DNA from 4 places in the Paenibacillus sp. G2S3 genome. Region 3 is predicted to be linked to each of the others. Evidence: riboswitches for the same ligand, from Rfam matches in the RefSeq annotation. Region 3 holds a riboswitch; each other region holds the start of a gene.
The links. Region 3 has a riboswitch for cyclic di-GMP ahead of QNH28_RS04825 (glycosyl hydrolase). Riboswitches for the same ligand answer to the same signal wherever they lie in the genome.

Region 1: linked by a shared signal. The riboswitch ahead of QNH28_RS03185 (transglutaminase-like domain-containing protein) and the one ahead of QNH28_RS04825 (glycosyl hydrolase) in region 3 are both predicted to bind cyclic di-GMP.
Region 2: linked by a shared signal. The riboswitch ahead of QNH28_RS28790 (NPCBM/NEW2 domain-containing protein) and the one ahead of QNH28_RS04825 (glycosyl hydrolase) in region 3 are both predicted to bind cyclic di-GMP.
Region 4: linked by a shared signal. The riboswitch ahead of QNH28_RS20555 (thiamine pyrophosphate-binding protein) and the one ahead of QNH28_RS04825 (glycosyl hydrolase) in region 3 are both predicted to bind cyclic di-GMP.

The regions. Positions count from the first base shown of each region.
Region 1 covers NZ_CP126095.1:706,585-710,801, reverse strand. Annotated here, with positions in the region: rRNA gene QNH28_RS03190 (16S ribosomal RNA) at 1-1,496, opposite strand, end outside; gene QNH28_RS03185 (transglutaminase-like domain-containing protein) at 1,868-2,677, opposite strand; cyclic di-GMP riboswitch class I at 2,691-2,771, opposite strand; cyclic di-GMP riboswitch class I at 2,845-2,925, opposite strand; gene QNH28_RS03180 (class D sortase) at 3,050-3,700, opposite strand; gene QNH28_RS03175 (GtrA family protein) at 3,735-4,139, opposite strand; gene QNH28_RS03170 (glycosyltransferase family 2 protein) at 4,129-4,217, opposite strand, start outside.
Region 2 covers NZ_CP126095.1:6,513,644-6,517,860, forward strand. Annotated here, with positions in the region: gene QNH28_RS28790 (NPCBM/NEW2 domain-containing protein) at 1-2,713, opposite strand, end outside; cyclic di-GMP riboswitch class I at 2,971-3,057, opposite strand; gene QNH28_RS28795 (hypothetical protein) at 3,215-3,781, opposite strand; gene QNH28_RS28800 (EAL domain-containing protein) at 3,896-4,217, opposite strand, start outside.
Region 3 covers NZ_CP126095.1:1,100,255-1,104,471, forward strand. Annotated here, with positions in the region: gene QNH28_RS04820 (sugar phosphate nucleotidyltransferase) at 226-1,599, shown strand; cyclic di-GMP riboswitch class I at 1,736-1,815, shown strand; gene QNH28_RS04825 (glycosyl hydrolase) at 1,828-3,378, shown strand; gene QNH28_RS04830 (glycosyl hydrolase) at 3,532-4,217, shown strand, end outside.
Region 4 covers NZ_CP126095.1:4,668,766-4,672,982, forward strand. Annotated here, with positions in the region: gene QNH28_RS20545 (helix-turn-helix transcriptional regulator) at 1-935, shown strand, start outside; gene QNH28_RS20550 (methyl-accepting chemotaxis protein) at 1,058-2,308, shown strand; cyclic di-GMP riboswitch class I at 2,499-2,593, shown strand; gene QNH28_RS20555 (thiamine pyrophosphate-binding protein) at 2,722-4,217, shown strand, end outside.

The DNA of each region.
Region 1 (4,217 bases), 390 kb from region 3:
ATCTACCCCACCTTCGGCGGCTGGCTCCCTTGCGGGTTACCCCACCGACTTCGGGTGTTGTAAACTCTCGTGGTGTGACGGGCGGTGTGTACAAGACCCGGGAACGTATTCACCGCGGCATGCTGATCCGCGATTACTAGCAATTCCGACTTCATGCAGGCGAGTTGCAGCCTGCAATCCGAACTGAGACCGGCTTTGATGGGATTGGCTTCACCTCGCGGCTTCGCTTCCCGTTGTACCGGCCATTGTAGTACGTGTGTAGCCCAGGTCATAAGGGGCATGATGATTTGACGTCATCCCCACCTTCCTCCGGTTTGTCACCGGCAGTCACTCTAGAGTGCCCAACATTACTTGCTGGCAACTAAAGTTAAGGGTTGCGCTCGTTGCGGGACTTAACCCAACATCTCACGACACGAGCTGACGACAACCATGCACCACCTGTCTCCTCTGTCCCGAAGGCCGCTGCTATCTCTAGCAGATTCAGAGGGATGTCAAGACCTGGTAAGGTTCTTCGCGTTGCTTCGAATTAAACCACATACTCCACTGCTTGTGCGGGTCCCCGTCAATTCCTTTGAGTTTCAGTCTTGCGACCGTACTCCCCAGGCGGAGTGCTTACTGTGTTAACTTCGGCACCAAGGGTATCGAAACCCCTAACACCTAGCACTCATCGTTTACGGCGTGGACTACCAGGGTATCTAATCCTGTTTGCTCCCCACGCTTTCGCGCCTCAGCGTCAGTTACAGCCCAGAAAGTCGCCTTCGCCACTGGTGTTCCTCCACATATCTACGCATTTCACCGCTACACGTGGAATTCCACTTTCCTCTTCTGTACTCAAGTCACCCAGTTTCCAGTGCGACCTTAGGTTGAGCCCAAGGTTTAAACACCAGACTTAAATGACCGCCTGCGCGCGCTTTACGCCCAATAATTCCGGACAACGCTTGCCCCTACGTATTACCGCGGCTGCTGGCACGTAGTTAGCCGGGGCTTTCTTCTCAGGTACCGTCACTCCGATAGCAGTTACTCTACCGGACGTTCTTCCCTGGCAACAGAGCTTTACGATCCGAAAACCTTCATCACTCACGCGGCGTTGCTCCGTCAGACTTTCGTCCATTGCGGAAGATTCCCTACTGCTGCCTCCCGTAGGAGTCTGGGCCGTGTCTCAGTCCCAGTGTGGCCGTTCACCCTCTCAGGTCGGCTACGCATCGTCGCCTTGGTGGGCCGTTACCCCACCAACTAGCTAATGCGCCGCAGGCCCATCCCTCAGTGACAGATTGCTCCGTCTTTGATTCTTCCTTCAGGAGAAAAAAGAAATTATCCGGTATTAGCTACCGTTTCCGGTAGTTATCCCAGTCTAAGGGGCAGGTTGCCTACGTGTTACTCACCCGTCCGCCGCTAAGTTACTTTGAAAGCAAGCTTTCAAAGTAACTCCGCTCGACTTGCATGTATTAGGCACGCCGCCAGCGTTCGTCCTGAGCCAGGATCAAACTCTCCAATTAGTATTGAAAAGAGCGATATGCTCATTTTGAAACATCTGACGAGAAAATTAATTCTCTAATTTTGGATTTCACTTTCGTGATTTCCTACTCACTCGTTGTTCAGTTTTCAAAGATCAAGTTCTCGTTGGCGCCGTTTAATGTCTCAGCAGCAACTCTTATAATATATCATGTTGTTCTCAGTAATGCAAGCTTTATTTTTCGAAAGCCGTTTATGTAACTCTCTCAAACATTGCCTGTACGCTGTCTAACAACGCTTAACTATAATAACCTATCTATTCATAGAAAAGCAACCCCTAATAGAAAAATAAACAACCAGCTTAATTATTAAGCTGGTTGTTTATTTAATAGAGTTATGATTCTAGCTATGCAAATTAATAGTATTTTGCTGCGGTATATTTACTAGAAGCCTTAATAAAATCCGTATCCTTCTTACTCTTCGCTGCCGAAGCATCCACCGTGGTATCAATAGTAACCCATTTTCCATCCATCAATACTTCATTCCATGCATGGTATTGCGTAACGTAGCTAGTGTTTCCCATCACCAATTTAGCAGGCACATCTACACTACGCAGCATTGCGGCAAAAAGGGAAGCATAATCATAGCAGATTCCTTTTTTAGTATTCAAAGTGTTGTTAATGTTCGGAATGTAATCAGTTGTTACGTTATTAGCAAGAGAATAGTCGTATTGTACATTAGCAACTACATAGTTATAGATTGCCTTAACTTTCTCTTCATCTGTTGTTTTGCCTTTTGTAAGCTCTTTGGCCTTAAGGATCGCTTTATCTGAAGAACTCCATTTCACATTCTGTACGGAGCCCAAATATACGGAATTCGAGTCACTCATGGTTACATCTACTACTTCGGAATATAACGCTTTGTATTTATTACCGGTTGTGTTCTCAAGAACAGAAACCTTATAAGTACCATTACCTTGTTGTAAAGGGAAGTCCTCAGCTTGTCCAGAAGCATATAAGTTATATGTATAGCTGCTGTTGTCTTTAGTGATCATGAGTTTGATTCTTTTATCTTTCGGAATATCATAGTTAATCCCAATAACACCTTGAGCCACTTTCGATGTAATCAACCAGCCCGCATCTACACTTGCGGCTTGAGCTGTGCTTACCGGAACCGCAGTAATCAGTACGAACAGCGCGACCATCATAAAATAAACCTTTTTCACGGATAAAACCCCTTTCGGTAGCTGGCTGCCATCCTTTCGGGAAGGCCCTTTAGCTTTGCGTCCCTACCTTTCGATAGGTTTGCCGTTATCGTATAAGCTCTATCTGTCCTAATTTCACTAGACAAATTAATAGAATCCATTTAAAACAAACAAAAAAAGCCTCTTCATTCGGTAACTGGCTGCCATCCTTTCGGGAAGGCCCTTTAGCTTTGCGTCCCTACCTTTCGATAGGTTTGCCGTTTATCGTGTTTAGCTTTTATAGTCTTATACTACCATATTTATCCTCTTAAACAAGAACAAAATTGCTAGATTTGCTATTATTTTATAGTTATTTCTCTGTATTTAAATTCTCTTGTCATTTCTCATCTGTTATTAGAAAAGTTTGGCATGAACAATCAAGCGATGTGTAGGATCTACTAGTGGGTCACACGTAATTAGAGTAAGAATTTTATCCTTGTTATTCCCGTCTAGAACAGACACATCACTAGGAAGTACAACAGAAATATCATAAACCTCGTAATTATAAGTCTGATCGCTAGTCTTTACCGTAATCGTATCCCCAATAACAACCTCATTCAATCTGTTAAACAATCTGCCCGCAGTTCTAGCTCTATGTGCAGCTATTGCGGCGTTCCCTATTTCTCCAATTGGAGTCGTTTCTTTCATATGGGCCGCAGCATGCTTCATATTCGCTTTAGTAGCCCCTTCTAATACAGGCAGCTTCAGATCGATCTTATCGATCTGAATTAATGCGATGACTTTGCCACCCACTTCAATTTCCGGTTCTGGCTTTTCTGTTTCTTGCGGCTGTGCTTGTGCATCTAGAGCTGATTCCTCCGCTAGTAGCTGAGTGACCTCGGCATATCTGCTCTTCAGATCAGGTGGTGGAGTACTTTCACTGGTCCTCAGTTCAGCCGATTCTAATAGCTTATCCTGCTGCCAGTCGTTATACCATTCGTTAGCTTTTGGATAGAGCATGATAAGGATCCCAGCCAGTATGAGCACATACGAGAATTTACGCATGATTTTCACCTCCGTGGATTGGTTCTACTGAACTTTAGAATACCCATTTCCGACTTCCGAAGAAGTTAATGATCACCGTCACAAACGTTACTAGTACCTTAGAGATCAACACTTGAATGCCTAGTTTGTCAGTCAACAGATGCATTAGCAACAGCGATATTCCTAGCACTACCAGGTTCAGTACGATAAACTTCAACAACTGCGTCTTATCAAAACCCTCTTTATTGCCACGATCACGATCCTTGAAGGTTACTTTTTTATTCAAAATAAAGCTGTTCGCTGTTCCTGCACTATAAGAAATCACCTGTGCTAACGCATATACCATCCCAAGTGAGTTCAGTAATGTGAAAATTACGAAATCAATGAGGGTATTTACCAGACCTACAGCATTAAATTTGAGAAACTGTATGAATGCAGTCCGAAAGTTCTTATCTGACATCTTTGTAATCCTTCCGGCGATCTACTTCTTCTTCGTTACGATATCCTATAGTCTCACTGACAATATACAACGGTCTAT
Region 2 (4,217 bases), 1.3 Mb from region 3:
CTAACCCTTGTCGAACAAGGGTTATGACTCCACCAGAGACGGCTTTGTCTTTCTTTAATTCACCCCAGCCAACAACGACTGACTTGGCATTAAGATCCGAAAGATAAGCATAGTCACTCGTTACCGTAACCTGTGTGGTCTTGGTTTCTGTAACCCCTTCGTTCTTCACTTCATATACCACTTCGTAGTCACCTTTTTGCGTTACATCGACGGTATTCGCTTTCAGGGTGACATTAGCAGTAATATCATTCCCTTGATAGTTAGTCGCTTTTACATAGTTCATCGGATCAAAGGGTTGATTTAGCTTTAACGTAATTTGATCTTCAACAGACAGCGCTGGCTTAAAGGCTTTAACCTGTACTGGCTTCAGTGGGTTCAGCTTCTTATCATAGCCAACAATCTTGTACGTATAATTGATGCTGCTGTCTACACTCTTGTCCACGAACTGATCAGTGCCTGTAAACCCTACTAACTTATCGTCTCTATACACTTCATATCCTAAGAAATCTTTCTTAAGATCCTTATTCATACTGAAGCTTAAGGTGTTTGATTTAGCAGTAGCGTTAGGCGTGATATTAACCTTAATCGCAACATTCTTATCTGCTATTCCTGTTCCCTCATAATGAACCACTGAATTGTTTAAATACCATAGCTTTTTCGGTGCTGGGTATTTAGCTAATTTCTCTTTCGTTTCAGGATTCACAGTGAAGCCATGTCTGGCAAAATAGCTACTTAAGTCTAACCCCAGCACTTCAGAGGAGAACTCCACCAAATACTGCTGCTTGGAATTGTCACCGTTCGGAAGGGAGACCTTCCGCTCGCGGTACATCCTTGTCAATTCTGTCCAGTATCCCGGATGCGCCAACTCCAACTGCCAATAGGCTCCCAGCTGAGCAAATAAGCCCTGCTGATTCATAACCACTTTATTTTCTTGGATCACATATTTATAAATATCACTTTCAAAAGGAATACGAGTATCCATCGAGTCCGCATGGACTGACATCAGCATAGACACCATATTATTGGTTACTTCGCCATATTCTCGTTCACCCATAGCCAAGCGATGCCCAATTTCATGATTCAATCCCCAGCCTGGATAGACTTTGTTAAAATCACCTAACATTGTCCCCACGGTTCCAAGTTGGATCCCTGTATGATCTCCCGCTGCATACATCGCACCATAAGGCTGCATCAATCGAATATTCTCACGAATTAGCTTGGCATCATGAATCACACTACTGCCATCCAAGCCATAGAAGTCAAAGATCGTCTTCATCCAAGTATCATAGCCGGTTACGGTGCCCAGCGGATCATTTCCTTCTGTAATAAACTTGTTATAAGCTTCTGTCGCAGTTCCTGTGAAAATAACATGCTCGCTGACCATTTCCACCACATCGATGAGCTTGCGATCTTGAACATTCGGATGCGCAGCTTTATCTTCATCTAATTTTTGCTTGTAGGTGGTTAGGAAGGCTTTAAATTGTTCAGGATCCATGGTCTTGGTCATCATAGGGATCTTTGTGAACCCTTCGAATCGGATCAGTGGTGCCTTCCCTTGTTCCTCAGCTGTATAGGGATTGACGATATACACTGTACCGCCCTTAGTCACTTCATGTGCATAATAACTATTCGTCGCAAATTCAGGAACGGTTATTGTGTTTTTACCTGGACGCAATTTCACGCTGCTAGCCCAAACGTTCCAAGCCGCCTCTTGTTGGGAAAATACTAAAGAAGGCAATTTATCGCTCGAAGCAGCATCTACATACACATTGATCGTATCTCCAGGCATTGCAACGAGCCCCGTAGGCTGGTTGTTCGTACCGAAACCAATTCTCAGGTTTTCTTGCGCATGCTTTTTCATATCACCACGTTGTTCGGCCTCAATAATGGTGCCTTCGGTTTGAACCTCTCCATTCACTAGCTTCTTAGCCAAATCCAAAGAATCTTTAAGGATGGGATAGAGCGGATGTACTTTTGCCGCTTCTTCTAATTGATTGATCGCTTCGACGCTATTATAAGCAGGAACAACCGCACTCATCGTTCCATCTGTAAACAAGCTTTTCATCTTAGCGGATACGGTATCCTCTTTATAAAAAGAAAATTCAGCCGCACTCGCCCAATCTTGGTTAGCTTTTTTGAAGACAAATTTAAGTCTCTTGAAGGCTGTGGGTGCAAACTGAATCTCTACAACGTCACCTGCTCCGCCTTTATATTCTCCAGAGGATACTAGCGTATAATCTCCTGCATCCGTAGTTGAGCCATAAATATCAAATTCCTGAGCAAACCCCTTCCCCTTTGCACTGGATTGTCTTGCAGCGTATACGATTCTATTTAATTCAGTGGACTCATTGAAAACAAAGACAACCTCATTCGTGAACGTTGAACTGTTCGGTTTGCCCGTTTCCCAATGCGTACTCATATCGCCATCAATAGCCTTAGCTATAGGTGAACCTGAGTAGTTGCCACCGTTATTTGTGATGGACTTAATATTCGCAGGATTCATTCTAAAAACATCATTATAAGCGCTTAGGATAGCCTTGCCGTACAGATCAAACGGAATAACTGACGCATTGCTTAATAGCTCAGCCTTGCTTTGTACTACAGTCTTCACTACACTTACCTTGCTTACATCACTTGCTAAAGCATAACCTGCCTCACTCGAAAAACTGGCTAACATGGCTGCCGATGTAGCGATCGCAATCATTTTTTTCATCTTTTCTACCCCCCAGATGTATTATGAATCTCTTCCAAGCCTAAAATGGGCACAAAAAAAACTACCCCAAAAGAGTAGCTTGATTGCGTATAAAGTCGCCTAAAAATTAAGACTTAATTTTTATTAAACCTTAACAAGCATAAACGCCTTCGGCGTCCTTATAAGGACGATAAGGGTTTAAGCGAGAAATATAAGAGATTAAGTATAGGTGCATAACTTAACCTTTCTTATATTTTAACAAAAAGCGTTACACACTCTTTGGCAGCTGGCTGACAATAGTTATGATAACCTTAGTCCCTATAGCTTTGCGTCCCTACATTTCCATAGGTTTGCCTATGAAGTTTCGAATACATTACAAAGAGTAACATAACGCCACATCTGATCGCATGATTAATTGGTATGAAATCCGAATAGGTAATTGCAATTAATTTTTCTATCGTGATAGATATTATTTATTAACTATCCCAGACTACGAGTGATACTTTTGGACTGGTTAGCCTTTTAATCTCCCGATCCAAACAAACGCCGGAACCAATTCCACACATCGCCCGTGATGGGAATTAACCCGAAGCCATGCTCGCCAACTGCGATTAGACCATATGCCCATTGGCCAATAGCTACTGCTCCCCCAGCAATCCGTCCTATGGCTACCGCCCCAAATGCCGTATCACCTATGGCGACAGCTCCCAACGCTTTTTCGGCTATTGCGATCGCTCCTACAGCCACTCCTGCAATCGCAATTGCTCCCACGGCGAAGCCAAGCCAGCTAAGTGCTATTGCCCCGATGGCTAACCACATCCCCAGTGATATTGCACCCACAGACAGAACACCGACGCTTACCGCACCTATGGATATCAGGCCAACAGCTATATCTCCAATGGCAATTAATCCAACGGCCGTCTTCACTTGTGGTTTGCTTCCGTGACCAAACCCCTGACCAGAGTATCGACCTAAATTGCTACGAATGCTTACGACTGGAAATGAAGGAGACGGCCACTGATAATCAATTTCTCGCCCATCTAACCCTCTCGAATCCGCCCAGCGTGTGATGTATTTATGCCAATTCATATCCATCCCGTCCCCCTTCTCAATTACCTAAATTGTACAGCCCTGGGGTTCACCTGTAATCAGACTCTGACCTGAAATCATCTCATCCTCTAGACGGAGATATACTCATTAGGATCACTGTTTGGGAATAGGGTCAGGCTTTCCAAATAAATATCCCTGAAACAACTGATAACCACTCTGCTTAAGCCATTCAAAATCCTCTCTAAACTCCACACCTTCTGCTAAGGGAACAGATTGGATCTCTAAAGCCTTTTCTAAAAATTGTTTAGCTATTTTCTGTTTGTTCGGATCGCTGGACACACCCTGAACATATTTCATATCCAGCTTCATGTAATGGGGTTTAAGCTCCAATAACATCTCGATCGTGCTGAAGCCTTCGCCAACATCATCTAAAGCGTATTCAAATCCCCGATCCTTGTAATATGTCAAAATCGAT
Region 3 (4,217 bases):
TGTAGAAACGGAGTGTTCGCCTTTATCCTCGGATTTCTACCGCGAGAAGCGGTTCAATCAGGAAATCTGAGGATAACAGCGATCGGAAGTCCAAAATCCCTTGGAGTGGTTTCTACCTAACAAATTTTTTTAATGCATCCGCTCGAATTAAGGCTAAGCGGAAGCTATACGTTTTGATAACAATTTAATTATGCTCGATTTCCATAAATTGAGGAGGGTTCATCTATGAAAATGGTACTTCTATCAGGCGGTTCAGGTAAACGGTTATGGCCGTTGTCCAACGACTCACGTTCAAAGCAATTTCTAAAGGTACTTGAAAGCCCTCAAGGTGAACCAGAATCCATGGTACAACGTGTCTGGAGACAGCTGGAGGAAGCGGGGATGGCAGAATCATCTTATCTGGCCACCGGCCGCGGCCAAGTAGAAATGATACAAAGCCAACTGGGAAGTCATGTGCCGATTATCGTTGAACCGGAGCGTCGGGATACTTTTCCGGCTATCGCCTTAACAGCTACCTATCTTTATTCAGTGGCAGGTGTTTCTCCAGCGGAGACGGTAGCAATATTGCCTGTTGACCCTTATGTAGAAGCATCCTTTTTTGATACCATAGCTATGCTTGAGGGGACCATGCTGGAAAGTGGAGCAAATCTGGCACTAATGGGTGTTGTTCCTGAACATGCCTCAGAGAAATACGGATATATTATTCCTACCACCGATGAGGCGGGGGGAAATGGTTTTATGAAGGTGAGTCACTTTCAAGAGAAACCAGACCGTATACAAGCAGAACAGCTCATCGAGCAAAATGCATTGTGGAATTGTGGAGTGTTTGCCTTCCGCTTAGGGTACTTGTTAGATATTTTGCAGCGTAAAGGGTTGCCTTTAGGATATGAAGAATTGCAGAAGCAGTATAAGCTATTGTCTTCCATCAGCTTTGATTATGAAGTGGTGGAGAAAGAAGAACATATTGTAGTACAGCCGTATGATGGATTCTGGAAGGATCTTGGAACGTGGAATACGCTGACAGAGGAAATGAGCAGCAAGCATGTAGGAAAAGGTTTTGTAACGGCGGATTCTGAGGGGACTTGCTTGATTAATGAGCTGGATATTCCGATTACGGTAATTGGTGCGAAGGATCTGATCATTGCGGCTAGCCCGGATGGGATTCTAGTTACCCATAAAGCTGAGAGCCCACGGATTAAAGAAGTGCTGAAGACCTTTGAACAAAGACCGATGTACGAGGAACGCCGCTGGGGCCATTACAAAGTTATTGATTATGTGAAATATGATGAAGGCAATGAAGTGCTGACCAAACGGATTTTTATATCCGAGGGGAATAATATCAGCTATCAATTACATCGCAAGCGTAGTGAAATTTGGACAATCGTTAGCGGCGAAGCAAGTATTGTGCTGAATGAGAAAAAACATAATGTGAAGGCTGGGGACGTGGTACGTATACCGGAAGGAACGAAGCACGCGATCCTTGCTTTGACGGATGTTGAGTTTATAGAGGTACAGACGGGGTCTGAATTAGTAGAAGAAGATAACATACGTATTACTTTAGACTGGAATGATATAGAACTACAACAATTCATTTCATAGGTCTAACCTATCTATTTAACCAATTCAAAATTTCTTGAAACAGGTAAATTGACTCAATTATCAAAAAAAGTCATAAAAACACTAAATATATCATTAATTGTCGTCGATACTTACGGTAAGAGAGATTATTTCTCTTAAATTGAAAAGGCAAACCTATCGAAAGGTAGGGACGCAAAGCTATAGGGCCTTCGAAAGAGTGGCAGCCTGGCTACCGAAAGGGAGATTATTTTGAAAGCTTACCGTACGTATCGATTATTTGGCGCATTTCTGTCACTCGTCTTGTTTCTGACTGCACTTCCGCTTACTGTTGGAATTTCGCCGTCTGTTGTCATAGCTGCTTCAAATTCTGGAGCACCAGTTACCCCAGGAGCCTCACCTGAAGCCGTAAAGCTGCTTAACTATTTTTACTCGATCTCAGGAAAAGGTATTATTGCTGGTCAACATGACTATTTAGAAAGTCCAGATGAAATTAACAATATGCTGAAGGGAACTAGCGGACAAAATGCCGCTCTTCACGGTTATGAACTGGGCGCGATCAGCGGTCAGTCAGAAGGAACCATGGCCTGGCAACGTCAAAATGTGGTGAACAGCGCCATCAACTGGAATAAAGCGGGCGGAATCGTAGCTATGACTTTTCATGCTAACCTGCCGGGCACCTCTTATGACTGGGATAATGTAAAAAAAACGCTTAGTCAAGGTGAGTTCGATAGTTACGTTACACCGGGTACCAAGCAATATAACAGTCTGATCGCTGAACTTGATAAGGTGGCAGTCTCCCTAAAAAGCTTGCGTGATGCCAACGTTCCGGTGCTTTGGAGACCCTATCATGAAATGAACGGGAACTGGTTCTGGTGGGGGAAGAAAAATAACTTTTCTAAACTTTGGAATATTATTTATGACCGTTTTGTTAACGTTCATAAATTAAATAATTTATTATGGGTATGGAGTCCGAATGCTCCCAATGTTTGGTCAGATCCTTATGCGTTGACTTATCCAGGAGCGGATAAAGTAGATATTCTGGCAGCAGATATATACGAAAATGATTATCAGCAAAAATACTATGACAGTTTGTTGAGTCTAGCCGCAGGCAAACCGATTGCGATCGGGGAGAATGGTGAAATGCCTAATCTGGAGAAGCTTCAGCAATCACAAAGTAAATGGACGTATATGATGAGCTGGGGAAAAATGCTTTACGAGAATAACAGTGCAGATACAATCAAAACATTTATGAATAGCAACTATACCCTAACTAGAGATAAATTAAATACTAGTCTGGTACCGACACCTAGCGCTGCACCAGCGCCGGCACCTCCCGAAGAAGAGGGTGAGGCAGCAATTCCTCTTGCGAAGGGGCTTACAGGAGAATATTACAACAACATACAGCTATCGGGAGCAGCAGCTCTTACTAGAACTGATGCAATGATCGATTTCAATTGGCGGCAAGGCTCGCCGGATGCCGCCCTCGGGATTGATCGTTTCTCCATACGTTGGAGCGGTAAAATTAAGCCATTATATGATGAGCAATATACATTTTACACTACCTCAGATGATGGCATCCGTGTGTGGGTGAATGGGCAATCCGTGATTGATAGTTGGACTAAGCAAAGTGGTACTGAGCGTAAGGGTAATATAACGCTGAAGGCTGGTCAGCTATACGATATTAAGGTGGAGTATTACGAAAATGAAGGTGATGCGAGAGTCCGCTTGATGTGGGAAAGTGCTAGTCAAGCTAAAGAGACAGTTCCAGCAAGTGCACTTTATCTTCCGGATGTCTCCTGATTGATGAAAATTAAAGGTCGATCCTTAGTGGCTCTGCGTTATTGCAGAGCTACTAAGCTATAGTCCTCATTAGGTCAGAAGACGATTGTCCGATAACAGGTATGTTTATTTAGCACCTGTGGAGGCAGTACAGCTACCGAAAGGAGGATTTATTTGCGTAAATATTATAAGCAAAACAGATTGTTGTTTACTATATTACCGGTGTTTATTATTTTTTCCTTGCTGCCTTGGGGAGAGGTTAAGAGTCTTCCGAAGGCTATGAGTGTTTCTTCCTCTCTTCCTCCGGCTATACCAAGCAATCCATCAGCTTCCGAAGAAGCCAAGCAGCTGCTGAGTAATTTGGTGAATCTACGTGGTAAAGGAATCCTGTCTGGCCAGCATGATTATCTAGAAAGTCCAGATGAACTGGTTCATAAGCTGAAGAATACATCGGGACAAAATGCCGTTCTACATGGTTATGAATTGGGTGCAATTAATAATCAACCCGAAGGGACGATCGCAGAACAGCGACAAGCTGTTATAGACAGTGCAATTGAGTGGCATCAAGAGGGTGGCATAGTAGCCATGACCTTCCATCAGAGTTTGCCGGGGACTTCTCCGGAATGGTCCAATGTAAACAGAAGTCTCAGTCAAGAGAAGTTTAATGCTTATGTTACGCCTGGGACGGCTCAGTATAAGAGTCTAATCTCTGATCTAGACGAGATCGCTGGCTATTTGGGACAGCTGCGTGATGCCGGAGTTCCAGTCTTATGGCGACCTTACCATGAAATGAACGGCGGTTGGTTTTGGTGGGGAAAAAAGGACAATTTTTCATCGCTTTGGAATATTGTCTATGATCG
Region 4 (4,217 bases), 3.1 Mb from region 3:
CTATATTGCTTCTGTTGCAAAACCGTGGAAAAATGACTTCTCGCGAACTGGCCGAAACACTCGAAGTGTCAGAACGAACTGTGTTTAGAGATATGGAAGCATTAAGTGCTTCAGGGATACCCATTTTAGCTGAACGCGGGCGTGAAGGTGGCTGGATGCTTACAGAAGGGTACCGTACCTCCCTAACGGGCATGAAGCCACAAGAGATTGGTTCGCTGCTTCTGTCCGCTGACTCCTCAATAATGAAGGATCTGGGAATACAGGATGACTTCTCTTCAGCTGTTCTCAAACTGGAGGCGGCTTCCTCACATCGAACTAGCAACCCAGCAAATTACCTTAGCGAGCGCATTCATATTGACGGTGCCAGTTGGCATCCTTCCGATGAGACATATCCATTCCTTTCTGTCCTGCAGGGAGCTCTTTGGGATGACCGCAAAGTAAAAATCACTTATCTTAGGAACGACGAGACTAAGGTCCGTATGATTGAACCTCTTGGATTAGTTGCAAAACGAGGAGTATGGTATGTTGTGGCCAAAAGCGAGAATGAGCTACGGACCTTTCGTGTGTCCAGATTAGTTAACGTTGAGGAAACCCATGAATGGTTCAACAGGCCTAACAATTTTGATTTAAAGCGTTACTGGGAAGAGTCCACCACGGCCTTTAAAGCAGCGCTGCCAAAGTACCCGGCAAAACTAAGGGTTAGAGCTTCTGTGTTAAAAGAATTGCAGCGGGAAAGATTTGTCACTCTCCATTTGCTAGAACCATCTAGAGATGCAGAGTGGGTGAACGTAGATGCTGAATTTAATACGATCGAATCGGCCTGCCGAATCACCCTATCCTTTAGTCCCTCAGTTATTGTTCTTGCACCACAAGAACTTTTAGAGATGGTAAGGTCTGCTATCGCAACAATTCACGCTATATATGAGGATTTTTGACAATAATTCTAAAGAACTACTATTTAATGATGATTTATGTCAGTTCTTACTATAGACCAATCACCTTTAAATCCCATATAATAACACCAATACATAATATTAATAAGGAGGACATTATACCAATGAACTGGATGCATAAACTTCCGTTAAAACAAAGAATTGTTGCCGGATGTTACCTCGTTGCCGCATTATTTGCTATTCCTGTTTTAGTTACTTTTATGATCTTAGGCAACATTATTTTGGGTATTGTTCTAGTAGTTGTTCTAGCTGCCTTAACTTTTCCCGTTGCCCGCTTTATCGAGAGAACGCTTACATCTTCTTTTGATGACATCGCGAATGTGTCTCATAGTATTTCAAAAGGGGATTTTACTAGTAGGGCCGATGAGAACGGGTCTATGGGGGATGTAAGTCGTTCCTTTAATACTATGATTGACAAGCTCAAGAAGATTCTGACAGAAGCTTCGCAAATTACTCGCCAAGTCATGGATGCAAGCCGCGGAATCGAAGATAAGAATCAGAATTTGAAAATTGTCATGGCACAGGTAGCCTCTTCATCCAACGAGCTAGCTCTGGGTGCAAATGAAATATCTACAGATATCGCTGAAATGACAGAATCTATTAAAGATATTGAGAATAAGGTATCCAATTATACGAACTCAACGAAAGAAATGAACAGACGTTCAATACATACATTAGAACTAGTTGAACAAGGACGACAATCCGTTGATACTCAAGCTGAAGGCATGCGTAAAAATATTCAGGCTACTCAAAAAGTAGCGGATACTATCGAAGCCCTTTCTCATAACGCTCGAGGAATTACGATGATCACCAAAACCATCACAGAGATCGCAGAGCAGACCAACCTCTTATCGCTGAATGCTTCCATCGAAGCAGCACGTGCCGGAGAACATGGTCGAGGATTTGCTGTAGTCGCACAGGAGGTTCGTAAGCTTGCTGAGGAATCAACGGCTTCAACGAAGGAAGTCTTCGGTTTAGTTCGGAGCATTGAAACTGATATTAAACAAGCGATTGACAATATCGCTATCAACGAAGAAGTCGTACAGGTACAGAATGAGATGATCACTCAATCTGCTCATATCTTTGCTCAAATTGTGCAAAGTGTGCAATATATTACTGAACAGATTTCTTCCTTCTCTTCTGAAAGTGATCTGATGTTAGAAAGTGCCTTGAAAATTTCAAGTGCAATAGAGAATATCTCTGCGATCACGCAGCAAACCGCTGCCGGCACCGAAGAAGTATCGGCCGCTATGAATGAACAAATTAATGCCCTGCAGTCCGTCGCAGAAGAAACTGAGAAAATGACTCAGGCTGTATTCAATCTACAGAAAACGATCCACATTTTCAAATTTTAAGTAAATAACAAATCGTATAAACAAATCCAAAAACTGCCCCTAAGTTTTTTCTTAGGAGCAGTTTTTTTATATTTATTATTTCATAGGTTGGACAAGAATTTCGTCAAAATTCGAGTTAATTTGCAAGAATATATTGACAAAGTATCTCTAGGAATATATTGTAAAGGAAAATTCTTCTTATAAATTTTAAAATTAATATTGGCAAAATCTTCGAAAGAGGATGACGCAAAACCATGGATCTACAGCCTCATTTTAATCTGAGGCCATGACAGCCAGGTTGCTGAAAACCAAGACGACTGGACTATTGTTCAGTCTCTATGGCGATTTATGCTTCCAACCTGTGCCCTATTTCAGAGCACAGGTTTTCTAATGTTTAATTTCAAAATAACAATCAACTTGTGAGGTGTATTTTTTTGAAGACAGTCGCAGATTACATGTCGGAAGCACTACGGAACCTAGGTGTTACCCATTCCTTTGGTATTATTGGCAAATCCATTTGTCCTATCGTTCTTAAAATGGTAGATTACGGTATTGAATTTATTCCTGGGAGACATGAGTCCAGTTCCGGCTTCGAAGCAGCTGGGTATGCGCTGAAAACTGGAAAACTAGGTGTAGCATTTGGTACTTCAGGTCCTGGTGGAACAAACCTATTAACTGCAGCAGCACATGCTAAGGCTAACAACCTACCTGTCCTATTTATTACTGGCCATCAATCTATCAAAGAGCTTGGTATTCCCCAATGTCAGGACTCTACCTCTTTTCTAGCTGATTTAGCTGATATGTTTAGACCTGCCACCTTATATAGCAAGCTTATTGAACGTGGAGATCACTTTAGCACAATCTTTAATCATGCCATATCCATTGCTTTGAGCGGTAATCGTGGTCCAGTTCACCTTTGTATTCCCTTTGATGTGCAAACGGAATTGCTAGAGGAATGTAATATTGTAATCCCTGAACGCGAATCACTTGTTAGCCACGCTAATATCGACCGTGTACTTGATGCTATAAATAACTCAAAGAATCCAATCATTATCGCTGGTAAAGGCGTTAACCGTTCAGGAGCACATAGTGAGCTAATTCAATTAGCGGAAACATTTAATATTCCTGTAGTTACATCTCCAGGTGGTAAAGGGGCTATAACTTGGGATCATCCACTCTATCACGGTCCAATTGGAGTAGGCGGTTGTTCCCATGGGGATGACTTGCTGAATCAAAGTGATCTATTTATCGTTCTCGGCTCACGTTTAAGTGATATGACTATTTGTAATCTTAAAAGGGAAAATCATCCTGCAACATTAATTCAGTTTGATAGCGATCCGACTTTTGTCGGAAAAATATTGTTCTCTAAAACGATTCCTGTGACTGGAGATCTACGCGACAATCTAGTTTGCTATCTTAATAACATTGACACGAACAACATCACAAAACGCGAAGCACCAACAAATCCCGGTTATACCGAAGAGCTTCCGATTTTACCAAACCTTTCACTTGCATCGGTCTTGAGTACGATGAGTGATTTGATTCCCTATAACAGCACAGTCTTTGTTGATGATGGTAGCCACGGTTTCCATGCTGCCAAATGGTACAAGGTTAAGAAACCTGGCAGTTTTGTTTTCGATGCTTACTTTGCTTGTATGGGTAATTCCATCGGGATGGCGATTGGTGCAAAGGTTGCTGCTCCAGAAGAAACGATCTTCTGTATTACAGGAGACGGCTGCTTTATGATGCTAGGGGCAGAGATTAACGCTGCTGTCTGCAAGAATATTCCTGTCATATTCATTGTTGTTAATAATAAACAGCTAGATATGGCTCTAAAAGGTATGGAAAAAACTACAGGACGTATTGACGGAACGATCTACGAAGTCCCTATGGACGCTGCGAAATTCGCAGAATCACTAGGTGCTACGGG